Regions from separate parts of the Herbaspirillum sp. WKF16 genome, predicted to be linked through region 1. Evidence: predicted binding sites of a transcription regulator. Region 1 holds the regulator's gene; each other region holds the start of a gene.

Region 1 (2,201 bases):
CAGCGTTTGTGTCTAAGGGCATGGACTGATGCCTGAACACAGCGACGGCTGCAAAGTACTACAGAAAAACTGAGAAAGCTCAGAGGGATTTGCGGAGATTTACCGGCGGAATTTTCAGCACTTCGCGGTATTTTGCGACGGTACGTCGCGCGACCACCATGCCTTGTTCTGCCAGCATATCCGCAATCTTGCTATCGGATAATGGGGTCTGGGGGTTTTCTGCTCCTATCAACTGTTTGATCAGCGCCCGGATCGCAGTGGAGGATGCTTCGCCTCCGGTTTCCGTCGCGACGTGGCTGCCGAAGAAGTATTTCAACTCGAACATGCCATGTGGCGTCAGCATGTATTTCTGAGTTGTCACGCGAGAGATTGTGCTCTCGTGTAGACCCAGTGTATCAGCAATTTCACGCAGCACAAGGGGCCGCATGGCGACAGCGCCATGCGAAAAGAAGTTTCTTTGACGTTCGACAATTGCCTGTGCGACTCGCAAAATCGTATCGAAGCGCTGCCGCATGTTTTTGATCAGCCACTTGGCTTCCTGCAGCTGTGACGTGAGGGAAACTTCGCCTTTGGACTGCTTCAGCGCGCTGGCGTACATCGCATTGACGCGCAGCTTGGGCATCACGTCATGGTTCAGCAGCACCTGCCAGCCGTTCTTTGTTTGCCTGACAATCACGTCCGGCACCACGTAGTCGGAGGCGTCGCGCGCGAATTCCGCGCCCGGGTGCGGGCGGCATTGGCGGATCACGGCCTGCGCCTCGCGCAGGTCTTCGTCGTCGCAGTCGAGCGCCTTCTTGATCTTGTTGAAGTCGCGCTGGGCGAACAGCGGCAGGTAATCCTCGACGATCTTCAGCGCCAGCCGGCGTGTCACGAAGGCCACCTTGGGCATGCGCCGGATCTGCAGCGCCAGGCATTCGCTGGGGCTGCGCGCGCCGACGCCGGCCGGGTCCAGGCTCTGCAGCAGCTTGAGCGAGATCGAGAGCTCATCGAGGTCGACGCCCAGTTCTTCGGGCAGGCGCGAGAGGATGTCTTCCAGCGGCTCTTCCAGGTAACCGCTGTCGTCGAGCGCGTCGGTCAGCAGTTCCAGCAGCGCGCGGTCGCGCAGCGTGCGCGCGGTGAGGCGGATCTGCTCCAGCAGGTGTTCGCGCAGGGTGATCTCGTGCGCTTCGAGCTGCGGCCGGGCGTCTTCGTCGTCGGAAGACTTGCCGTTGCGCGCGACGTCGTCGAAGCTCCAGTCGGACTCGCCGCTGACGCTGTTGTCGGGCGTGTTGTCCTGGTGCTCGAAGTTGGCCTCGCCGTCGCCGCCGGGCGCAGCCGGTTCGGCCGCGGCCTCGCCGGCGGTCTCGGCGACGCCGGAGGAGGGCGTCGCCGAGATCGCGCCGTCGGCCAAGAGGCGCACCGAGTTGTCGAGCGCATCGTCGAGGCGCTCGAGCAGCGGATTGTCGGAGAGGATCTGTTCCAGTTCCTGGTGCAGTTCCAGCGTCGACAGTTGCAGCAGCCTGATCGACTGCTGCAATTGCGGCGTCAATGCCAGGTGCTGCGAGGTGCGTAACTGGAGCGACTGTTTCATCTGGCGTTCAGGAAGCCGCGTGGCCGGCTGTGGTTGCGTTCTTGCGTGTGGGGTGGTGCAGTGTCGCGGTCTGGCGCCGCGCTCACATGCGGAAGTGTTCGCCCAGGTAGACGCGTCGCACCGATTCGTTGGCGATGATGTCGTCCGGGCTGCCGCTGGCCAGCACCGTTCCCTGGTTGATGATGTAGGCGCGGTCGCAGATGCCCAGCGTCTCGCGCACGTTGTGGTCGGTGATCAGCACGCCGATGCCGCGCTCCTTCAGGAAGCGCACGATGCGCTGGATCTCGATCACGGCGATCGGGTCGATACCGGCGAAGGGCTCGTCCAGCAGCACGAAGCGCGGGTCGGTGGCCAGCGCGCGGGCGATCTCGACGCGGCGGCGTTCGCCGCCCGACAGCGACAGCGCCTGGCTGTCGCGCAGCTTCTCGATCTGCAGCTCGTGCAACAGGTTGTTCAGGCGGCCCTCGATCTCGTCGCGCGACAATGGCTTGCCGTTTTCGCGGCGCAGTTCCAGCACCGCGCGGATGTTGTCTTCCACCGAGAGCTTGCGGAACACCGAGGCTTCCTGCGGCAGGTAGGACAGGCCCAGCGTGGCGCGCTGGTGGATCGGCAGGCGCGAGATGGCGGCGCC
Region 2 (2,201 bases), 1.8 Mb from region 1:
CAGGTCGTGCTGCATCTGGCCGACGATGTGGCGGAAGTTCGGCAGGTAGCGGCCCAGCACGCTGGTGGCGTTCATCCGGCGCAGCGCGTGCGTGATGCCGCGCTTGCTCTGGATGATCTGCATGAACAGGCGATGGTTTTCCGGATTGGCGCGGAAGGCGTTGTCGATCTTGAAGCGGGCATGCCACAACGCGCGCATGGTGCGCGCCGACATGTCCTTCAATTCAGCATGTTCGGACAGCACCAGGAACACTTCCAGCATCGCCGACGGCGTCTGCTCGAAGACATCATCGTGGGCGATGTCGACGAAGCCGTTGACGTCGTTGAAGCGCTCGTTGATCGGCTTGGGCACCGTCTGGTGCGGGAACAGGTGCGCCTCGATGTTCTGCAGCAGGATGGTGTTGAGCTGCACCACCGCCTTGGCGGCCCAGTAATAGCGCTGCATCAGGTACTCGCTGGCGCGCCGGGTGTCGGTGGTCTTGAAGCCGAAGGTCTCGGCGATGGGCGTCTGGATGTCGAACACCAGGCGGTCTTCGCGGCGGTCGGTGCAGATGTGCAGGCGGATGCGGATGTCCTTGAAGGCGCGCTCCTTCTGGCGCAGCTGGCGCGCCTCGGTCGCGGTCAGCATGCCGTGTTCGGCCAGCTTGCTCCAGGAGTCGCCCAGGCCGGCCGCCTTGGCCACCCACAGGATCACCTGCAGGTCGCGCAGGCCGCCGGGGCTCTCCTTGCAATTGGGTTCAAGGCTGTAGGGCGTGTCTTCGTACTTGATGTGGCGCTGGCGCATCTCCAGCGTCTTGGCCTGGAAAAAACTCAGGGGGTCGAGCGCGGCCTGGTAACGATCCTGCAGTTGCTTGAACAGGGCGCGGCTGCCGGTGACCAGGCGCGCTTCCAGCAGGCTGGTCTGGACCGTGATGTCGGCGGCCGACTCGTCCATGCACTCGTCGACGGTGCGGATGCTGTGGCCGATCTCCAGGCCGATGTCCCAGAACAGCTGGACCAGCGACTCCAGCTTCTCCTTCTCGGCGCCGTCCGGCGCCTGCGGCAGCAGGATCAGCACGTCCACGTCCGAATGCGGGAACAGTTCACCGCGGCCATAGCCGCCCACCGCCACCAGGGCGGCGTCGGCCGGCATGCCCAGCTGCTCCCAGGCTTGGGTGAGGGCGCCGTCGACGTTGCGGCGCAGCTGGGTCAGCAGCTGTTCGGGTTTGTGGTCGGTCTGGAAGACGTCAATGGCCTGCTGGCGCGAGGCCTTGAGCTGTTTCTTGAGCGTGACGGCGAGTGTCGGCATCGGCTTGGATTTCGTGTGTGGCGGCTGGGAGGCCCGCCGGTCGGTCAGTTTGCCGCGTCCCCGTGCGGCGTGTTGCCATTAGCAGGTTTCATGCCGGGCCGGGCGCGGATGGCAGGCGCCGTGTCCTGCCCATGAAGCGCCGCGGCGGAAATGGCGACGGCCCGCAGGGCGTGCATCGCGATTTCCGCCGCAGTCGTGGCCGGTAAAAGATCAGGCCGCGGCGGCCACCTGGTTCTGGATGAAGGCCGGGGGCGCCGGCATGCCCGGCGACACGGTGAGCACTTCAAAGCCGGTCTCGGTGACCAGCACCGTGTGTTCCCACTGCGCCGACAGGCTGCGATCCTTGGTCTTGATGGTCCAGCCGTCGCCCATTTCGCGGATTTCGCGGCGGCCGGCGTTGATCATCGGCTCCACCGTGAAGATCATGCCGGCCTCCAGCTTTTCCAGCGTGCCGGGGCGGCCGTAGTGCAGCACCTGCGGTTCCTCGTGGAAGACCCGGCCGATGCCGTGGCCGCAGAATTCGCGCACCACGCTGTAGCCGGCCTTCTCGGCGTGCTGCTGGATGACGTGGCCGATGTCGCCCAGGTGGGCGCCGGGCTTGATCTTGGAGATGCCCAGCCACATGCATTCGTAGGTGATCTCGGCCAGGCGACGCGCCAGGATCGACGGTTCGCCCAGGAAGAACATGCGGCTGGTGTCGCCGTGGTAGCCGTCCTTGATGATGGTGACGTCGATATTGAGGGCGTCGCCGTTCTTCATCACCTTGTCGCCCGGGATGCCGTGGCAGATCACGTCGTTCAACGAGGTGCAGATGGCCTTGGGGTAGGGCGTGTAGCCGGGCGGGCAGTAGTTCAGCGGGGCCGGGATAGTGCCTTGCACATTGGTCATGTACTCGTGGCACAGGCGATCGATCT
Region 3 (2,201 bases), 1.5 Mb from region 1:
CGGCGCATGCTTTCATAGATGCGGTAGCCGCCCCAGGCCTCGTTGATGCCCCAACCCTGGCCGGCCTCGTCGCCGGAGTAGGCAAAGCTGACATCCCTGACGGCGCCCTCCTGGGCGCCGGCCGGCACCATCAGGCTGCCCGACACCGGCTCGCTCAGCGCCGACTCATGCGTCAGGTCCTGGAAGCGTACGCGGTAGTACACGCGCCGGCCGGCGGGCAGGCCGCGCAGGTCCATGCGCGCGGTGTAGTCGTTGCGCGCCAGCGCCAGCGGTCCCTGGAGACGGATGGTGTCGGCGAAACTCTCATCGGCGGCATATTCGATCAGCATGCGCGCGTTGCGGTCGGCGCGGCTCCAGACGATGGCCGAGTCGCCGGTAACGTCGCCGCTCATCACGCCGGCCGGCAGTTGCGGACGCAATCGCTGCGACGTAACGATGGCGGCGGACTGCCCTTGTGCCGGCGACATGCCGGCAATCAACGCGCCGGCCCCGGCGGTGGCGACGGCGCTGTCGCGCAGGAAGCGGCGGCGGCCGCGATCAGCTGGATCCTTGTGGTCTGGCATGGCAACTCCCGTGGGCTGGATGAGGACGTTGCAATCTAGCAATCGGGTGTGACCGTTCGATGAAACCGGCCGTGCTTGCCACGATTTTCATGGATTGTGGAGATTTCCAGGCCATCCCATCGACGCACCAAAAAGTCTCCCGCCCTCCGGCGAGCCGGCCGTTTCGCACGAAGTTCGTGCAAATCACGATCTTCCCGGCAAGAAACTTCCAGCAATAAGGTTTTAAAATCAAACACCTGCACAATTTTCACCAAAATGGAACGAAACTTGCTTTAATCCGGGCTTTCGATTCTTGAGTTGCACAATTTTTGGGAGATTTTCAGGTGGAAGATCACAAAAACGGCGCAGACGCGCTGTTCATCCTGCTGGGCGCCATCATGATTTTGGCCATGCACGCCGGCTTCGCATTCCTTGAGCTGGGCACCGTGCGCAAGAAAAACCAGGTCAATGCCCTGGTCAAAATCCTGGCCGACTTCGCGGTCTCGACCATCGTCTACTTCTTCATCGGCTACTACGTCGCCTACGGCGTGTCCTTCTTCGCCGGCGCCGAGACGCTGGCCCAGAGAAGCGGCTTCGAGCTGGTGAAGTTCTTCTTCCTGTTGACCTTCGCCGCCGCCATCCCGGCGATCATCTCGGGCGGCATCGCCGAGCGCTCCAAGTTCAACCCGCAGCTGGCGGCAACCGCCGTGCTGGTGGGGCTGGTCTACCCCTTCTTCGAAGGCATCGCCTGGAACCAGCACTTCGGCGTGCAGGCCTGGCTGGCCGCCACCTTCGGCGCCGAGTTCCATGACTTCGCCGGCTCCATCGTGGTCCACGCGGTAGGCGGCTGGATCGCGCTGCCGGCGGTGCTGCTGCTGGGCGCACGCCGCGGCCGCTACAGCAAGGAAGGCGCGGTCGCCGCGCACCCGCCGTCGAACATTCCCTTCCTGGCGCTGGGCGCATGGATCCTGACGGTGGGCTGGTTCGGCTTCAACGTGATGAGCGCACAGACGCTGGACAAGATGAACGGCCTGGTCGCCATGAACTCGCTCATGGCCATGGCAGGGGGCACGCTGGCGGCGCTGCTGATGGGCAGGAACGACCCCGGCTTCGCCTACAACGGCCCGCTGGCCGGCCTGGTGGCGGTGTGCGCCGGCTCCGACCTGATGCACCCGCTGGGCGCGCTGGCCACCGGCGTCATCGCCGGCATCATCTTCGTGTGGATGTTCACCCGCACCCAGAACAAGTGGAAGATCGACGATGTGCTCGGCGTGTGGCCGCTGCACGGCCTGTGCGGCCTGTGGGGCGGACTGGCCGCCGGCATCTTCGGCCTGCAGGCGCTGGGCGGGCGCGGCGGCGTATCGCTCATGTCGCAGCTGATCGGCAGCGCCATGGGCATCGCCATCGCCGCGGCCGGCGGCTGGATCGTCTACGGCGCGCTGAAGAAAGCGGTCGGCATCCGCCTCGATCCGGAACAGGAATTCGAAGGCGCCGACCTCGCCATCCACAAGATCTCGTCGACCGCGGAGCGGGAGACCAGTTGGTGACTGATGATAATTAACAATAAAGTCTGTATTCGGAAAATAAAGTCTGCATGAAAGCGCAAAGTCTGCAAAAGGATTTGAGACCCTGCTGATTTCTTTGTCGCAAGACAAGTGT
Region 4 (2,201 bases), 1.6 Mb from region 1:
TCCAGCACGAGGTGCAGCAGCTCGGGGCGCGCGTAGTGGCCGACCGAATCCATCATGCGCTTGCGCTTGGTGACCAGTTCCATATCGAGATCGGCCACCAGGATGCCTTCGCCGCTGCGCAGCGGCTCGCCCAGCAGCTTGCCCTCCGGCGAGACGATGGCGGTGCAGCAGCCGCCGCGCAGCGCCTTTTGCGCGGCCGGATCGGGTTCGATCGCGGCGATCTGGGCATCGCTCAGCCAGCCGGTGGCGTTGACCACGAAGCAGCCCGACTCCAGCGCGTGGTGGCGTATCGTCACCTCCATCTGGTCGGCGAATATCTGGCCGACCATGGAGCCGGGGAATTGCGCGCAGTGGATTTCCTCGTGCTGCGCCATCAGGCTGTAACGCGCCAGCGGGTTGTAGTGCTCCCAACATGCCAGCGCGCCCAGGCGACCGACGGCGGTGTCGGTTACCTTGAGGCCGCTGCCGTCGCCCTGGCCCCAGATCATGCGCTCGTGATAAGTCGGCGTGATCTTGCGTCGCTTGAGCACCAGTTCGCCGTCGGCATCGAACACCAGCTGGGTGTTGTACAGCGTGCCGTGGTCGCGCTCGTTCACCCCCAGCACGACCACCGTCCCATGCTGGCGCGCCGCAGCGGAGACGGCCTGCGTTACCGGGCCGGGCACCTGCACCGCGCGTTCATAGAGCAGCAGGTGTTCCGGCCCGGAAGCGTAGGGCGGCCTCACAAAGGAGAAGTACGGGTAGTACGGCACGAAGGTCTCCGGGAACACCACCAGCTGCGCGCCCTGGGCGGCGGCATCGGCGATGGCCCGGCACACCTTGGCTACGGTGCCGTCTGCGCTGTCGAGGTCGGGCGCGATCTGCACCGCCGCCGCCCGTACCGTTCTCTTGTCGTTCGCCATGGTCGCCGCCGCTTCGCTTAGAGCGTCCAGGTGTCGAGGATGAAGGCGTTGTCGCGGCGATGCAGCAGCACCAGGTCCAGCACGTCGAGCGGGTTGATCGGACGGATGCCGGGGATCAGCGACGGCTCGCCGTGGCCGTACAGCGCCTGCAACGCGAAGCGGCAGGCGTAGACCTTGCCGCCTTCTTCCATGAACTTGACGATCTGCTTGTTGAAGTTCTGGTGACCCGGGAACGCCTCGTCGCCCAGGGTCGGGAAGCCGCGTTGCACGCCCAGCGTCACGCCAGGGCCATACAGCAGGATCGAGGTTTCGAAGCCCTTGCGCTTGAGGCGAGTGGCCTGCAGCAGGTTGACGAAGCCGATCGAACCTTCGAAGGCCACGGTGTGGAAGGTCACCAGCGCTTTCTCGCCCGGCTCGGCCTTGACGTCTTCAAATACCTTCTCTTCGTAATCCACCAGGAAGTCGCCGGGGGCATGGGCTGCTTTGGTCACTGCGGGCATGGTGTTACTCCTCTCGGTTGGTAGTGATGTCTGCTGCTTGCCGTGGCGGCAAGAGGCCGCGGCTGCGTTGCTGCGACGCCGGCATTGAATGCATCGGGCGTGCCAAGCAAACGGCAGGAACGGGCAAATTGACTGCAAAAAAATCCTGTCAATTCCGTTGGCCAGGACGCCCATGCCGATGGCTTGCGGCTTCGCCGGAGGGCCGGCGGCAAGCGCCTTTCAGCGGTTTTTCGGGGATCCATTCAATCGCTCCATACAATCGCCGGAAGTCGCGCGCACCCTGATGTGGCGGCGTGTTTTCGGATGGTGCGGACAAGTGCCTGTCGCTGGTGTAAACCGGTGCGCGAGAGTGCTTGCCGGGGCGCGATTGCATGGAACGCGAATTGCATTCAATCGTGGATATGAATGCAGTCAATGCTGTGGATTCTCATGAAGGAATCGCCATGCCCAAGAGCGCCAATATGTGGATGCCCAAATTGAAGAAGGGCGGCGGCCCGGCCTACCTCGCCATCGCCAACGCGATTGCCGAGGACGTGGCTACCGGCCAGCTGCAAGCGGAGCAGCGGCTGCCGCCGCAGCGCAGGCTGGCCGAGGCGCTGGGCCTGGACTTCACCACCGTCGCTCGCGCCTATGCGGAAGCTCACCGTCGCGGCCTGGTCGATTCGGTGGTGGGACGCGGCACCTTCGTATGCGGCAAGCGGCGCCCGCGCATTCCACGGGTGACTGAAGGGCGGCCCAACGTCGATATGTCGATGAACATGCCTCCGGAACCGGAGTCGCCCGAATTGCTTGCGCTGAT

Evidence for each region. The regulator sigma-54, encoded in region 1, starts transcription at its own class of promoters, with help from an activator protein. The targets are predictions, from matches to a motif close to TGGCANGNAANCTGCTTT.
Region 2: a site for sigma-54 is predicted at 1,366-1,383, ahead of Herbaro_RS10425 ([protein-PII] uridylyltransferase). Genes of this name have one in related genera too.
Region 3: a site for sigma-54 is predicted at 820-837, ahead of Herbaro_RS02950 (ammonium transporter). Genes of this name have one in related genera too.
Region 4: a site for sigma-54 is predicted at 1,490-1,507, ahead of Herbaro_RS11740 (MSMEG_0572/Sll0783 family nitrogen starvation response protein). Genes of this name have one in related genera too.

Annotation. Positions count from the first base shown of each region.
Region 1 is NZ_CP118632.1:4,118,628-4,120,828, reverse strand. Features, by position in the region: gene Herbaro_RS18585 (RNA polymerase factor sigma-54) at 80-1,570, opposite strand; gene lptB (LPS export ABC transporter ATP-binding protein) at 1,653-2,201, opposite strand, start outside.
Region 2 is NZ_CP118632.1:2,282,699-2,284,899, forward strand. Features, by position in the region: gene Herbaro_RS10425 ([protein-PII] uridylyltransferase) at 1-1,287, opposite strand, end outside; gene map (type I methionyl aminopeptidase) at 1,498-2,201, opposite strand, start outside.
Region 3 is NZ_CP118632.1:667,001-669,201, reverse strand. Features, by position in the region: gene Herbaro_RS02955 (alkaline phosphatase D family protein) at 1-563, opposite strand, end outside; gene Herbaro_RS02950 (ammonium transporter) at 887-2,089, shown strand.
Region 4 is NZ_CP118632.1:2,568,434-2,570,634, reverse strand. Features, by position in the region: gene Herbaro_RS11745 (Nit6803 family nitrilase) at 1-902, opposite strand, end outside; gene Herbaro_RS11740 (MSMEG_0572/Sll0783 family nitrogen starvation response protein) at 920-1,402, opposite strand; gene Herbaro_RS11735 (aminotransferase-like domain-containing protein) at 1,846-2,201, shown strand, end outside.